2 linked regions of the Metabacillus sp. KUDC1714 genome follow. Each later gene encodes a partner of the first gene's protein in a complex. Links are inferred from orthologs where the notes say so. Each region holds a gene or a part of one and is shown on either strand. Other genes may lie near its edges.

Region 1 (7,888 bases):
CTGGAAAAACATTTCATAAAAATCACCTAAACGAAAAAATAAAAAGGCATCTTGATAGTCTGCCTTAACCTTTAAATATTGCTGTATCATCGGCGTGTAAGTAGCCATGTTTATCCTCCAATATCACCATAACGTTCTTTAAAAATCACTGTTTATTATAACATATATCGACATATTCTTGTGATTTTAACAAAAGGGAAACATAGGAATCTCGCGAAACTTCTTTAATAATGCGGTGTACGTGGAAAGAGCTATCTGGAGGACAGTGAAAATAGCAATGGGGATTAAACAACCAAGGTAGTGCATCAGAAAAACTTGTCCGACAAAACAACTGAATATAGATTTTGAGGAAATAAAGAAAACTAGGAGGACAATTCCTCCTAGTTATTCCTCTACATCTCCAACTAGAAATTCTGGATTTAAATCTTCAAATTCATCATCTAGCTCTTCTTCCCACTCTTCGTCATCATCACAGCCATGGGGATTTACATGTACACACACTTTCGTTTCCCCAATTACTTCTGCCAGATGCTCACGTTCTGCTTGAACGATTATTTTGTTTCCATTTGGTGAAATCGTTACTTCTAAGCAGTTTGGTTGTTGTAATACTTTACAGATTACTTCATGCTCATCATCAATAAAGTTATCATCTTTATATCTTAACTTTATAACATCTACATATTCTACGCGTTCGGTTACAACCTCTGTTTTTGTGTTTTCATTGTAAGAATACCAAACGTTAATATCGTAAGTACCCTCTACTTCAACTGTTTTACCATTCTTTTGAGCATCATAATTATGGTTAATAATCCAGCCACCTAAAATGCTCGCAGGTTTTTGCGATGGTGAAATCGTATGTGTACATTGTGAAAATTTGCGTCCTTTCGCAACAACTGCTTTTGTAATTATTTCTCTGTATTCAGACATTCGAGCATACCCTCCTCAATGAATCTTCTTTTAATCCTATGCTAGGCTAGTAATGATTGTGCCAAAATAATTGACTGAAATGATGACATGTTACGCCAATACATGAAACCTATAGTTCATTGTATGCTGAGGGTGATAAATATGTGCCTAAAAAAGAAAAAAGGTGCATGATTATCTAAAAATACTTAAGCCTAATCTTTTTTGGAAAGAAAAATAAAACTTACTTGCAAGCTATTAAGGTGTGAGAAAGAACCACAATTGCATATTGATTGAGCAATAATAGAAAACAACTAAAAAAATACAAAGTAAAGAGAGATGGGTTAACCCACCTCTCTTTACTTTGTATCATATGCATTTTTATGAACAGCTACCACCAGATGAATTTTTAACTTTAGATCCTGTTTCTCCTGCTAAAAGATCTCCACCTGTTGACGTAATAATTTCATTCGTAACTTTGTTTGAAATTGTATGTGAAACTAATTGAAGTAAGTCATTTACTTCTATTTGTGATTCTTGGAATTCTTGAATAATTGGAATTTCATCCAATTCATTTTGAATTTTATCAATTTTTGCTTCAACTTGTTTCAATGCTTCATGTTTCCCATAATGTTGAAAGTTAACAGCTTGTTTTTGAAGACTTTTAATACTTGCAATCATTTCCCGTACTTTTTGATTTTCGTTGATTTGTGCCTCAGCACGTTTAAAGAAATCAACCTCATTTGATTCAGAAATCATTTGTGCTAACTCACGAGCTTTTGCTACAATATCGTCTTTTGTATATAATGTCATCTTATTTCACCTCAACCGCTTCTTCTATCATTTCTCCATCAAGCGTCCATGTTTTTGCTTTCGTAATTTTCACCTTTATAATTTGCCCAATAACAGATTTAGGTGCTCTGAAGTTTACTAGCTTACTTTTTTCCGTGTAACCTGCTAAAACATCAGGGTTCTTTTTACTTTCGCCTTCAACAAGAACATTTACAATCTTGCCTTCGTATTCTTTTAATTTCTTTGCAGATATTTCATTTACAAGAGCATTTAAACGTTGAAGACGTTCCTTTTTAACTTCATCAGGTACATTATCCTGCATTTTAGCAGCCGGAGTACCTTCACGAGGTGAATAGATAAACGTATAGGCACTATCAAATTCTACTTCACGGTATAGAGATAACGTTTCTTCAAATTGCTCATCTGTTTCATTTGGGAAGCCTACAATGATATCCGTTGTAAGGGATGCATTTGGCATTGCTTCCTTAATTTTACGAACTAGTTCTAAATAATGTTCACGACTATATTTACGTGCCATTATTTTCAGAATATCCGTGCTTCCAGATTGTACTGGTAAGTGAATATGATCTAACAGATTTCCACCCTTTGCTAAAACTTCGATTAAGTGATCATCAAAATCACGCGGATGGCTTGTAGTAAAGCGTAGTCTAGGAATATCAATTTTAGAAATTTCATCCATTAGATCGCCTAAACCATAATTAATGTCTTCAAAATCCTTACCGTAAGCATTAACGTTTTGCCCAAGAAGGGTTACTTCTTTATAGCCCTGTGCAGCTAGATGACGGACCTCTTGGATAATTTCTTCAGGACGACGGCTACGCTCTTTACCTCGTGTGTATGGTACGATACAGTACGTACAGAATTTATCACAACCATACATAATGTTTACCCATGCCTTAATATTCCCTTTACGGACTTTTGGAAGGTTTTCTATTACGTCCCCTTCTTTAGACCATACTTCTACAACCATTTCTTTAGAAAGATATGCTTCATTTAGAATGTTAGGCAAACGGTGGATATTATGTGTACCAAAAATCATGTCAACAAACGGATGAACCTTTAAAATACGGTTTACAACAGATTCTTCCTGTGACATACAACCACAAACCCCTAATAATAAATCCGGTCTTTTCTTTTTTAATGTTTTAAAGTGACCAAGTTCTCCGAACACTTTGTTTTCTGCGTTTTCACGAATTGCACAAGTGTTTAACAGGATTACATTCGCATCTTCAACACCATCTGTTGGTTCATAGCCTAGTGCCATGAAAATACCAGCCATTACCTCAGTATCATGTTCATTCATTTGACATCCGTATGTGCGAATATAAAACTTCTTACCATGTCCCATTCCTCGAAATTCTTCTGGAATCGAGAAGCCATCATACTTTACTTCTTCTTTCCCGCGCTTTTTCGCTTCCTTTAATGAAGGAGGCATATACACTGCTTGGAAATACTGGCTGTAGTCCTTTTCGGATTTTTTGTCCGTTGGAGTTACTTGAGTACTTTCCTTACGTTGCTGTTCATTCATCGTGTGATTCTCCTTTCAAACTACCCTTTTAAAAACTTGTTAGTAAGTTTCTAACTTTGTAACAATTAATTTAATATCCTAAAAGTGAAACTTATTGGACATAAACTAAGGTCATTTAAACGTTGTATTGATCTTTTATCTCATTTATTTAGGTTGACTCGCCAAACTTTGTTGCTATTTACCAAGTAATTCGATGTGGTTGATTGGAGCAAAAGATGCTCGCTTTCCGCAGGGCGAGCGGTAAGCCTTAGGCGCGTAAACGCCTGTATGAGCCTCACCTGTCCCGCTACTCTAAGCAGGAGTCTCGCAATCCGTTCCAATAAACCTAATATAGTTTTTGTTTTAAAAGCAACAACCTCTTAGAATAGATGCGAGCCTTTATTTAAATAATATTATAGAAACATACAACTTAATAGTATATCGCTTATTGTTGTATATCACAATTATTTAACCATACTGTTGAAAATTGTACATGATTTTTCAATAAAATGCGAATCTAGTTTTTGGATGGACTTCCTTCAAAAAGAAATTGAATTTTGCCTTCTTTCCACTCTAATTTCGCATCAAACGTTTTTTCTCCCTTTTTAAATCCCTTAATTAAGTTAGAGTTACCTTCATTTAATAGCTTTTGAATATTAGTCTGAGAGATTTTTTTTCCTAATATTTTTTTCGAAATAGTGAAGGTACATTTGATTGTTTTGTAGTTTGCACATCCATAAAATTCACCTTTATCGACTATATCACCATCACACAGCTTACATTTTCCAACCTTTTTGCCTATTGTGTATCGGGAAGATGTTCGCTGGATTGAGTCTACTTTTAATCCTTCGAAGCTCCAATTAGGTGCAACTGTTATTGCGTCAGATACTATTTTTGTAGACAGCTTTTTTGTTTGTTCCATAAATAAAGATGGTGATGCTTGTCCTTCACCTATTTCTGAAAGGCGTTGCTCCCATTTTGCTGTCATTTCTGGTGAAGCTAAAATGTGATCACCAATTGCTGCAATTAGCACTTTTCCTTTATCTGTCGCATACACTTGGTTCTTTTTAATATCAATGTACTTTCGGTCCTTCAGCATTGTGATAATACCTGCTCTCGTCGCTTCGGTACCTAACCCTTCTACTTTGCTTAAGACCTTTTCTAATTCATCATTATCTAAATATTTCCCTGCCGTTTTCATTAAAGTTATTAACTGACCTTCCGTATATCGCTTTGGCGGCTGAGTTTTTCCTTCCTTTGCTTCAACCTTATGAACATGTCCAGAATCACCTTTCGAAACATTAGGGAGTAGTTGATCTTTTTCTTTGTCAGCTTGAAATATGACTTTGCGCCAGCCTTCTTGAATTTGTTGTTTTCCCTTGGTAATAAATTCTGCACGGCCATCAACAAGGGTAGTTAATGTTGAGTAATCAAAAATCGCACTTTCATAGTGGGCGGCAATTAACCTTCTAACAATCATGTCATACATTTTTTGTTCGTCAGCAGATAATCTTTTTGGATCCTTTACCTGTTCAGTTGGGATGATTGCATAGTGATCTGTTACCTTTTTTTCATTTACGTATCGAGAATTATTTATGATCGAAGGCTTTGGTAACGGAAACAAATCCTTAAAGTCATCAAAGGCACTTAATTTCTTTAAAATTTCAGGAAACAGCTCTGCTTCCCCTTTTGTTACATAGGCTGAATCACTACGAGGATAAGAAACAATTCCTTTTTGATAGAGTGATTGAACGATGTCTAACGTCTTTTTTGGTGAAAATTTAAATGCCTTATTTGCTGTTGCTTGAAGTGATGACAAGTTGAAAAGAAGCGGTGGCTGATATTCCTTGCGCTCGGTTATTAGTTCTTTTATTTCAGCTGGTTTATCTTTACAAAATGCGGCCATTCTGTTTGCAAGCTCAACATCCATTATTCTTGTTTGTTGATCCTTTTGCCATTTCCCTTGATATTTCTTCCCGTTTATTTGGAACGTTGCAACAATTTCCCAAAATGGCTCAGACTTAAATGCATCAATTTCCTTTTCTCTTTTAACGATTAATGCGAGTGTTGGTGTTTGAACTCTACCAGCTGAAAAAACGTCATTGATCCCTTTTTCTTTTAATAAAAGCGAATACACCCTTGAAGCATTCATCCCTACTAACCAATCTGCACAAGCACGAGAATAAGCTTCAAAATATAGGTTTTTCGTTTTTTCATCATCAAGTAATTGGCGAAATCCTTCATAGATAGAAGCAGGAGTTAGTGATGAAATCCATAATCTTTTTAAAGGCTTCCTTATACCTGATAGGTGAATGATATTACGTATGATAAGCTCACCTTCACGACCAGCATCTCCAGCGTGGATAATTTCATTAACTGCTGGATTTTTTAAAAGTTGTTTGACAATATTAAATTGTTTTGCTTTTGACTTTGTAACTTCATATTTAAACTTTTCAGGAATGATCGGCAACATCGTTAATGACCATTTTTTCCACTCCGACTTATAAGCTTCAGGTGCACTTAATTGAGTTAAATGGCCAATTGCCCACGTACAATAGGCACCATTTGGAAAGAGTTCATTCGGCTTCACTTCGAAATAGCCATCTCTTTTCACTCTCTGAAATTGCGCACACAGGGTTGAAGCTTGATCGGGTTTTTCTGCAATTATTACCTTCATTGTTTTAATCACCCATACACTTTAATTCATTCTATTTTCCCTGGAATCTACTTTTAGTTTACAGTATTTTTCTTTAGATGAAAAATGTAAGAAAACAAAGTTTAATAGTTGAAAACATGACTTCATTTAATTCCTATTGAAATATCATATGTTTTATATACAATTATTCCCATAAAATAAATTCTGATGAAATACACCTTTCCCCATTTTACCTATTAAGACAAGAAAAAGCACCACAAAACTATGTGATGTTTCATAAAGAATTTAAAATGTATTATATACGTCCGGACATGAGGATTCTGTTGGTTTGTAAAAGCAGTGAGCCTTGAACCTTCCTGAGTTCCATTGGTTATACCATTGAGCTGGACAGGCACCTGATGGTTTAAAAAACCATAATGAGTAACTTGCTGGGTGGAAACGTTCGCCATTAATAACTCTACGGGCGAGTCTTATATCAAGTTCTCTTGCACCTTGATAAAAATATCCTTTTATCGTCGCTTCGAACCCACCTGGACGTTGAAAAACCATTCTTCTAATCGTATTTATTTCTTTAAAGTCTAAGCACCCAGATCGTGTTCTGTTGACGCCTACATTTCCGACCATTAGCATCCCTAATTGCCCATCACCTTCTGCTTCTGCTCTCATTAAGCGAGCTAACAATTTCACATCAGCTTCAGTTGCTTTTACAACAGCCAACGAACCCACTCCCTTTTTGTATTATTTGTAATTATATGTGAGGAGTGATCGTCCAAGTGTTAAATGTTAAGGTTTTAAAATAACTTTAATACAATTATCCTGGTGGTCATTAAATAGTTTATAAGCATGGTCCGCTTCATCTAGAGCAATTTTGTGAGTGATAATTTCCTTAGGGTCAAATTCTTTATTCATGATCATGTCAAATAACTTTGGCATAATTGGAATAACTGGAGCCTGGCCCATTTTTAAAGTGATGTTTCTAGTGAAAAATGCACCTAGTGGAAAATTGTTATAATTCGCACCATAAACACCTGTGATTTGTACAGTCCCATATTTCCTTACGGCTTTTGTTGAAATTTGAATCGGTCCGAGTGTTCCACCCTGTAGCTTTAATTTTTGTTCAATAAATTCAAGCGGTGATTTCTTACCATCCATTCCTACACAATCAATTACAATATCTGCTCCACCATGAGTAATCTCTTTTAAATGTTCACCCATATCAGGATATTCAGTAAAGTCGAACACTTCTACGCTGTTCATCTTTTTTGCATGATTAAGTCGATATTCTAAGTGGTCGATGGCAATCACACGTTTTGCCCCTTTCATCCAGGCAAATTTCTGTGTCATCAAACCAACTGGTCCACACCCTAAAACGATAACAGTATCACCCTTTTTCACTCCGCCATGCTCAATACTCCAGTATGCAGTAGGCAGAACATCTGATAAAAATAAAAGTGATTCATCCTCCAATTCACAAGTTTCAGGAATGAGAAAAGGAGTAAAATCCCCAAAAGGAACCTTTAAATACTCGGCTTGTCCACCAGGATGATTGCCAAACTTTTCCGTATAGCCAAAATATCCACCGGAATCATAATGTGGATTAGAATTATCACATTGACTTGTCATATCATGCTGACAATAAATACATTCCCCACATGAAACATTAAAAGGCACGACAACACGGTCGCCTTTTTTTACCTTCGTAACATTTGGACCTACTTCTTCGACAATCCCCATTGGCTCGTGACCAATTATATAACCTTCAGGTAATGGCATATTTCCTTGATATAAATGTAAATCAGATCCACAAATTGCTGTTGATGTAATTTTGACAATTACATCATCCCTTTTTTCCAACTTTGCATCTTCAACTTCTTTTACTTTTACATTATTAGGACCTTGATAAGTAACAGCTTTCATAGGTACACTCCAATCAAAAACTGGTTTAATTCTTATAAGTATGCCCCTACTAAGCTGGTTGCAATTCATGTTTATAGCACGACTAAAAAATG
Region 2 (6,182 bases), 230 kb from region 1 along the record:
CTATGTATGTGAAAATCTCTATACTTGTAGAAGATTCACTTTATCCTACCATAGCACTTCTATATGTTACAATATCTGATCATTGTGAAAGAAGTTTAGAAAAAATTTTTTCTTTTATGTATATGGAAAAACCATTTGGTGATAATGAGTAGTAACAACATCGATTCGTTGATGTTGTTGCCAACCGCGGAGAAGACTTACGTTTCCCCATAAGTTCTTCCTCCGGTTTCTCCTCTCCCTTTGCCTTCAACCTTTTACATGTGAAAAGGTTTTGAAGGACCCTACAGAGTATATCTGTAGGGTTTTTTTTCGTACAAAACTATGATTTTTACTATACTTCTCATTTTAACATCTTCATGTTATAGTGAAAATTCAGTTTAAAATGGACGTATATAATATTTTAGGGGGAAGTTATATGATTCAACGATTTATTGAGTTAGGTGAAGGCTATTCTGATATTTATGAACTTATTGAAACAGCAAGAGCTAACAAACATCGTGTGTCTAAGCTAATTGCCTTACATACAAAAGTTAATGAAAAAGCGGTTACTTCCTTAGTTGTAATTATGCAACCGACTGATCAAGGGAAATTCCAGGCTCTTTATATTTGTCGTGAAGGGATTCCAAATCCACACGTTAAGGAAAATAAACGCTATGAGTTATTTGAAGTTCTTTCAGCTTATTTAAACAAAGACATTATTCAAATTGATGTTAAACCATCAAATATGTTTAATGAGCTTGAACTTTATTATCAGCATTTGATTGGGATATTAAGGTTAAATCATTATATCCCACCAATGCAATAGGAAGCTGAAAAAACAAATAGCAAAAGCACGTCCTGTACTTCATATATTGCTGCAGTTCAATTAAGATTTTATTTGTTTCCAATAACGTAAAAAGGGCTGTCCTTTAGGAAAGAAAGACATTTACATGTAATTCTTTCTGAAGACAACCCTTTTTATCGAATCAGAATTTATAACTTTTCTTACTCAGTTTTGGTTTTATGTTCCAGCACTTACACCCTTGGGAACTGATCAAGAAGCCTTGCGCTTTTCTTAAATGTTTATTTCACAAGTTATAAACCTATCTTATAATCATATTCCTTCGCTTTATCCACTTTAGATTCAAATTCAAGTTTTAAATGAGGCTTATAGGATGGTTCTGCATGTTTCACAAACGAGTAGGAAGTAAGCTTTTGTACAGTTTGCTCCACCATATCCATATTGCAATATAAAACAACATATTTTAATCGTTTTGAAACATAGTGAACGTTTCCAAATTTCCTAAGCATTTTTATATGCTTTAATGAGTGAAGCCAAACGACTATACCTTGACGTTTTTCAAACATATTGATTCTCCCTTATTTATATAAAAGAACTTTTCCCTTTAACTATTTATCGCTCCACTTTAAAAGTCTAGCAAAAATTTTCAATTCTAACAATATTCCTTCATGGAATTTTCAAAAAAAATAAAACGAGTGTATTTAACTCGTTTTATGACACCTTACAGCCACACCCTCCACCAGAACCACAACCTCCTCCACAGCTTGACCCAGTGTCAAAGAAGGGATTACCTGTCGGAACTTTAATATTCACAGAAACGGCTTGGCCAACTTGAACACTTATTTCATCAAGTAATGCTTGCAGTTCATTTTCTGCTTTTTTAAAATTGAACACACTCTGATTTAAATCGAGTTCTCTTTTTATATCACGCATATCCTTTGATATCTTTCGATAATCCGGATGGTATTTACCAAAGCGCTGGACATCTTCATATAAGTCCTTCGTTTTCGCAAATTGAGAAATGAGCTGTTGAGCATCTTTGTCATTTTTTAATCTATAGAAACTACGACGATATTCTTCTGCCGGCACCGACTTGAGAACCAAGCTTGCAAGTTGTTCCGCTTCATCTAGTAGTAACATGCTTTCAATAGTAGCAAACATAGAGTATTTGCACCTCCAGCATTCATTTTACCATGAATAGAAGAAAATGAAAATCATCTACCTTGTCACATATATTATTGGATCGAAACCGTCCATATTTTTTTTAAATCATAAGTTGTTGAATCATTGTGAACAACCTCCACCATCATTTCATGTACACCTCTGTTTAATCCCTTTACAATAAAGGCTGCAGTATTCATGTCATCAATCTTTTTCCCATCTACAGATACTTCAATATGACCTTCTCCACTTACTTTATTACCGCCCTTTTCTTTAAAAGAAAAATTAGGAATATAACATTCTACATATACATCTTTATTTCGTACATAATGTTTTATATTCAAGGAAGCCAGTTGACTTTGACTTACAACCTCAACTACATCATTAGAAACATTCGTCACATGGAGAGGGACTAATATTACATTTCCCTCAGGACGTGGCTTGTCTTCTACACAACCTGTCATTCCAATTAATATGAATACAAGAGCTAATAACCGTTTCATTTTATCGCCTCCTTTTTTGTATTGTTTACAAATAAGGATAAAATCATGAATATTTCTTTTGTTTTGGCTCTCTTCTAAAAGATTGTTGTTTTTGAACAAAACTGATTAGGTTGATTGGAACGGATATGCGAGACTCCTGTGGGAGTAGCGGGACAGATGAGACCCCGCAGGCGCTTCGCGCTGAGGAGGCTCACCGCCCGCCCCACGGAAAGCGAGCATCCTCTCGCTGCAATCAACCAACCCAATACTATTTTAAAAGCAACAAAGTTTGCGAATCAGCCTTTGTTTTTAACTTTAATTGACTAAAACAGTTTTCGTTTTAAAAGCAACAATCTCTTAGATAAGAGCCATAAGAAAAAACGACTTAAAAAAGCCGTTTAATCCTGTTGTCTCATTGTTTGAAACATCGCAATCATCATTTGTGCCATTTGAACTGAATTAGAAAATTGCTGTACTTTATGAGGAATTGTTTTTTGATAATAGTTCATCATTTCTATTTCTAATGACTCTAGGTCATTAGGATTTCTAGACAGTTTACGAAACCAATGTGGCTGTTCTCGGATAAATGTCTGTCGTTCTTTATTAGCGCGAATATGTTCCTGAATTTCTTTTCTCATCCAACCCCTCCTACATGTGCCTCGGTTTTATTTCCTGACACACATTAATTAGGCGTGCCTATTAATCCTTTCTAAATGAGAAGGGTTGTTGATTACTACCTGATGATTTTTGCCCTGAACTTTTTGATAGTCCAAATTGATCAAACAATCCTTGAATCGTTGATATCGTACTACTCATATTTGAAATATGATGGTTAACTGTGTTCATATCCATATTTTTTACCGCTGAAAACATTTGAGACATAAAATCAGCTTTTTTTTCTTCTGATTGCTCCTCGCTATTTTCATCTTTATATTGTTTCCATACAACATCTTTCTCACCAAGTAAATACCAATCCTCAAATACTTCCTGCCATTCCTTATTTCCCTTTCTTACCTCTTGTACAAGCTTTGGATGTTCTTTCACAAATTCTTTAAATTTTTGAACAGATGGATGTGGTTTTTTTGATGCCATTATCTTCACCTCATTGATACATTTGCCTATAATATGTTATTGAAAAACAGCAATAATGTTCGCCCATTTTAGAAAGGCAGATTTCGGAGTTTTCTCATGAAATACTTAAAGCAGGTTTAAAACAAACAAATAGAAAAGAGTCTTTAGAAACAATTGCTACAGCAAAGAAAATTTTGGTAAACTATCACTAGCAAAAGGAGAGGGTTAGCCATATGACAAAGGACGAGTTAATACAATTAACAAACGAGGTATTACAAAATGCAGATAACGAGGATCTATATGTACTAGAACTTTTACTTAGTGGATTAAAAAGGAAGCAATATCATGAAAAGGGCTCTTATATCGGTGCGTTACTTCATGCAGAAGGCGAGTTTAAAGACAATCAATTTACAATAAGGATTCCAAATACACCTATTATTCAAAACTCATTAAACATTGTCCATGGTGGTATTACAGCAACGTTACTTGACTCAGCAATGGGTGGACTTGTTCATCATTTACTACCTCCTGACAAAACTGCTGTAACAACAGAAATTAAAATAAATTATGTAGCACCAGGTGTTGGAAAAGAATTAATATGTAGGACTAACACAATTCATAAGGGAAATAAAACAGTTGTAACTGAAGGAAAGGTTTTCCGAGACGACGGAACCCTTATCGCACATAGTACGGCAAGCTTTTTTATTATCAATAGAAGTTAATTGGGGATATTAAAACAAGAAAATTTTTTATAAAGAAACAGAGTAATGTTTGTAAAAAAAAGACGAAATTCGGTAAATTCTATCTGAACGATAAAAGAAAAAGGGTATTTGTCTGCTTTCTTTGATTAGCATATGCAAAAACGACGTGCCTATCTTAAGCTAAAGTGAGACTTGATTCAGTGGGATTCTCCATTGAATGGCTGCGTAACTTTTCACTCTTAAAACGCCAGATTCTGTGAACTTCGACTGACTTTGATAACCTGTCCATCGACGTAGATTTTTAAGAGTAGTTTCCCCCTCACCCCAACTTTCTCCTTAAAAACTTAATCGTGCTTCGATTTACTGCTCGTTAAGTATTGGGGTAATTGGTTTCCTAAACACAAAAAGGATGGCTACATTGTTGTAACCACCCTTTTCTTCACTCCACTTGTTCCCATTTTTTTATAAAGTTTTGCGTATAATATAGCCCGTCAACACCAACACCTAAGTGCGTAAATTCCTCATTTAGCAATGCTTCACGGTGACCTTTACTATTCAACCAGCCTTCTGAAGCTGCAATCCCGTCCACATATTGTGCAGCAATATTTTCTCCTGCCATTTCATATTTCACATTAAATTCAGCAAGGCGATCAACCAAGGTTCCTTCAGTTGGAGATTCATGGGAAAAATAATTATTTAACTTCATATCCTCACTGTGTAAAAAAGCAACTTGTGATGTTACATCGTCCCAATTAACCAATGGAATCCCATGTCTTGTACGAATCACATTTGTAATCGATAATATTTGTTGCTCTGAGCCACTCTCAATTCTCTCCCATTTTTCTTCACTGTTTTCTTTAGCTTCAATTAATTCACCACGATATGTTACTTCATATGAGCGCTGTTTAATAAACGTTTCTGGATCCAAAACCCGTATACTTGATAATATCCCATCAAACTTATCAATATATAATTGCACAAAGACATCTCCGAGTTTAACTGTAGGTCTCGTATTCATATCTTCTTCTGAAAACTCAAAACGATAAGAGTTTCCTACATATTCTAGTGACAAACTTGGCGAAACTGGCGCGATTTTAAATACCTCTTGAACAGGTTGTCCAATTTTAAAAGGCTTGGCATTTACCTCACTACCGATTCCATACACAGTAACAACCTTTTGATCTAAGATTCCTATTTGCATATACTTGTCATTTGCTTGTTCATAAATCCACCAATCATAATCATATGCTGAAGGATCGATTCGATCTGGCTCACCAAATAAAGCTGTTATTTCCTCAGATGATTTATTCATTAAGGACAATATCCCGTCAGCTGGAAGGTTAGCTGTTCCATCTTTTGTGACAGCTTCTTTTTCCTTTGATAATTCTTCATTTGAAATTTGGACATTTTCTTCCTCGTGCTGTTCGCTGGGAGTGTATTGTCCGAAATAGATAAATAACGTATAACTTATAAATATAATAAAAAATATGACAACCGTTCGAATGATAATCCGCAGTTTAAGCCCCTCCTAACTACTCTTCTTTCTATCATTATATGAAAACTTCTTATTGATATACTTTTTATTTGACATGTAAAGTAGTATTACTAATATTCCCGATAAAAAGTCTGTTAAACAAAGTATATTATATGATTCCGTAATTTCCTAACATATTGAACAAAATAGTTCCAAATTAACAAAACTTTTCTAAAAACGAAATTAATTTCTAACGAAAAAGCTGTTTTCGCAAACTTTGTGGGTATTTACCAAGTAATACGGTGTGGTTATTGCAGCGAGAGAAGCTCGTTTTCCGCGGGGAAGGCGGTGAGCCTCCTTAGCGTAAAAGTCTGCAGGAGTCTCACAATCAGTTCCAATCAACCTGAATTAGTTTTTGTTTTAAAAGCAAATCTCATAGAAAAAAACCAACTAAAAAAATAGACACCCAAAAGAAGGTGCCTATTTCAACTTCAATTACTTTCATATGATTC

The links. The genes of interacting proteins can lie anywhere in the genome.
Region 2: the proteins of HUW50_RS20225 (region 1) and HUW50_RS19150 are in contact, whole or in part, in a crystal structure (PDB 6PRK), measured with the Bacillus subtilis proteins. The link is inferred for Metabacillus sp. KUDC1714 from one-to-one orthologs.

What each region holds. Positions count from the first base shown.
Region 1 is NZ_CP055263.1:4,393,342-4,401,229, reverse strand. Bases 1-2,845 are described here. They hold HUW50_RS20225 (regulatory iron-sulfur-containing complex subunit RicA), read right to left. Parts: upstream 1,717-2,845; coding sequence 1,285-1,716; downstream 1-1,284. Other genes in these bases: miaB (tRNA (N6-isopentenyl adenosine(37)-C2)-methylthiotransferase MiaB), read right to left, coding at 1,718-2,845; cotE (outer spore coat protein CotE), read right to left, coding at 385-927; mutS (DNA mismatch repair protein MutS), read right to left, coding at 1-108. Outside these bases: more of miaB, read right to left, coding at 2,846-3,244; HUW50_RS20215 (DNA topoisomerase III), read right to left, coding at 3,741-5,900; HUW50_RS20210 (cell wall hydrolase), read right to left, coding at 6,165-6,596; HUW50_RS20205 (zinc-dependent alcohol dehydrogenase), read right to left, coding at 6,663-7,796. UniProt on the Bacillus subtilis protein: May work together with YlbF to regulate community development.
Region 2 is NZ_CP055263.1:4,163,462-4,169,643, reverse strand. The notes cover bases 218-3,067. They hold HUW50_RS19150 (YlbF/YmcA family competence regulator), read right to left. Parts: upstream 1,943-3,067; coding sequence 1,493-1,942; downstream 218-1,492. Other genes in these bases: HUW50_RS19140 (YlbE-like family protein), read right to left, coding at 2,823-3,062; HUW50_RS19145 (hypothetical protein), read right to left, coding at 2,017-2,445; HUW50_RS19155 (YlbG family protein), read right to left, coding at 1,075-1,347; HUW50_RS19160 (DUF7147 family protein), read left to right, coding at 416-805. In the rest of the region: YlbD family protein, read right to left, coding at 3,124-3,516; HUW50_RS19130 (PaaI family thioesterase), read left to right, coding at 3,729-4,217; HUW50_RS19125 (CAP domain-containing protein), read right to left, coding at 4,636-5,712; HUW50_RS19120 (CBS domain-containing protein), read right to left, coding at 6,162-6,182. UniProt on the Bacillus subtilis protein: Regulates sporulation prior to stage II. Positively controls the competence regulator ComK at a post-transcriptional level. May modulate the translation, stability or activity of ComS. May work together with YmcA to regulate community development.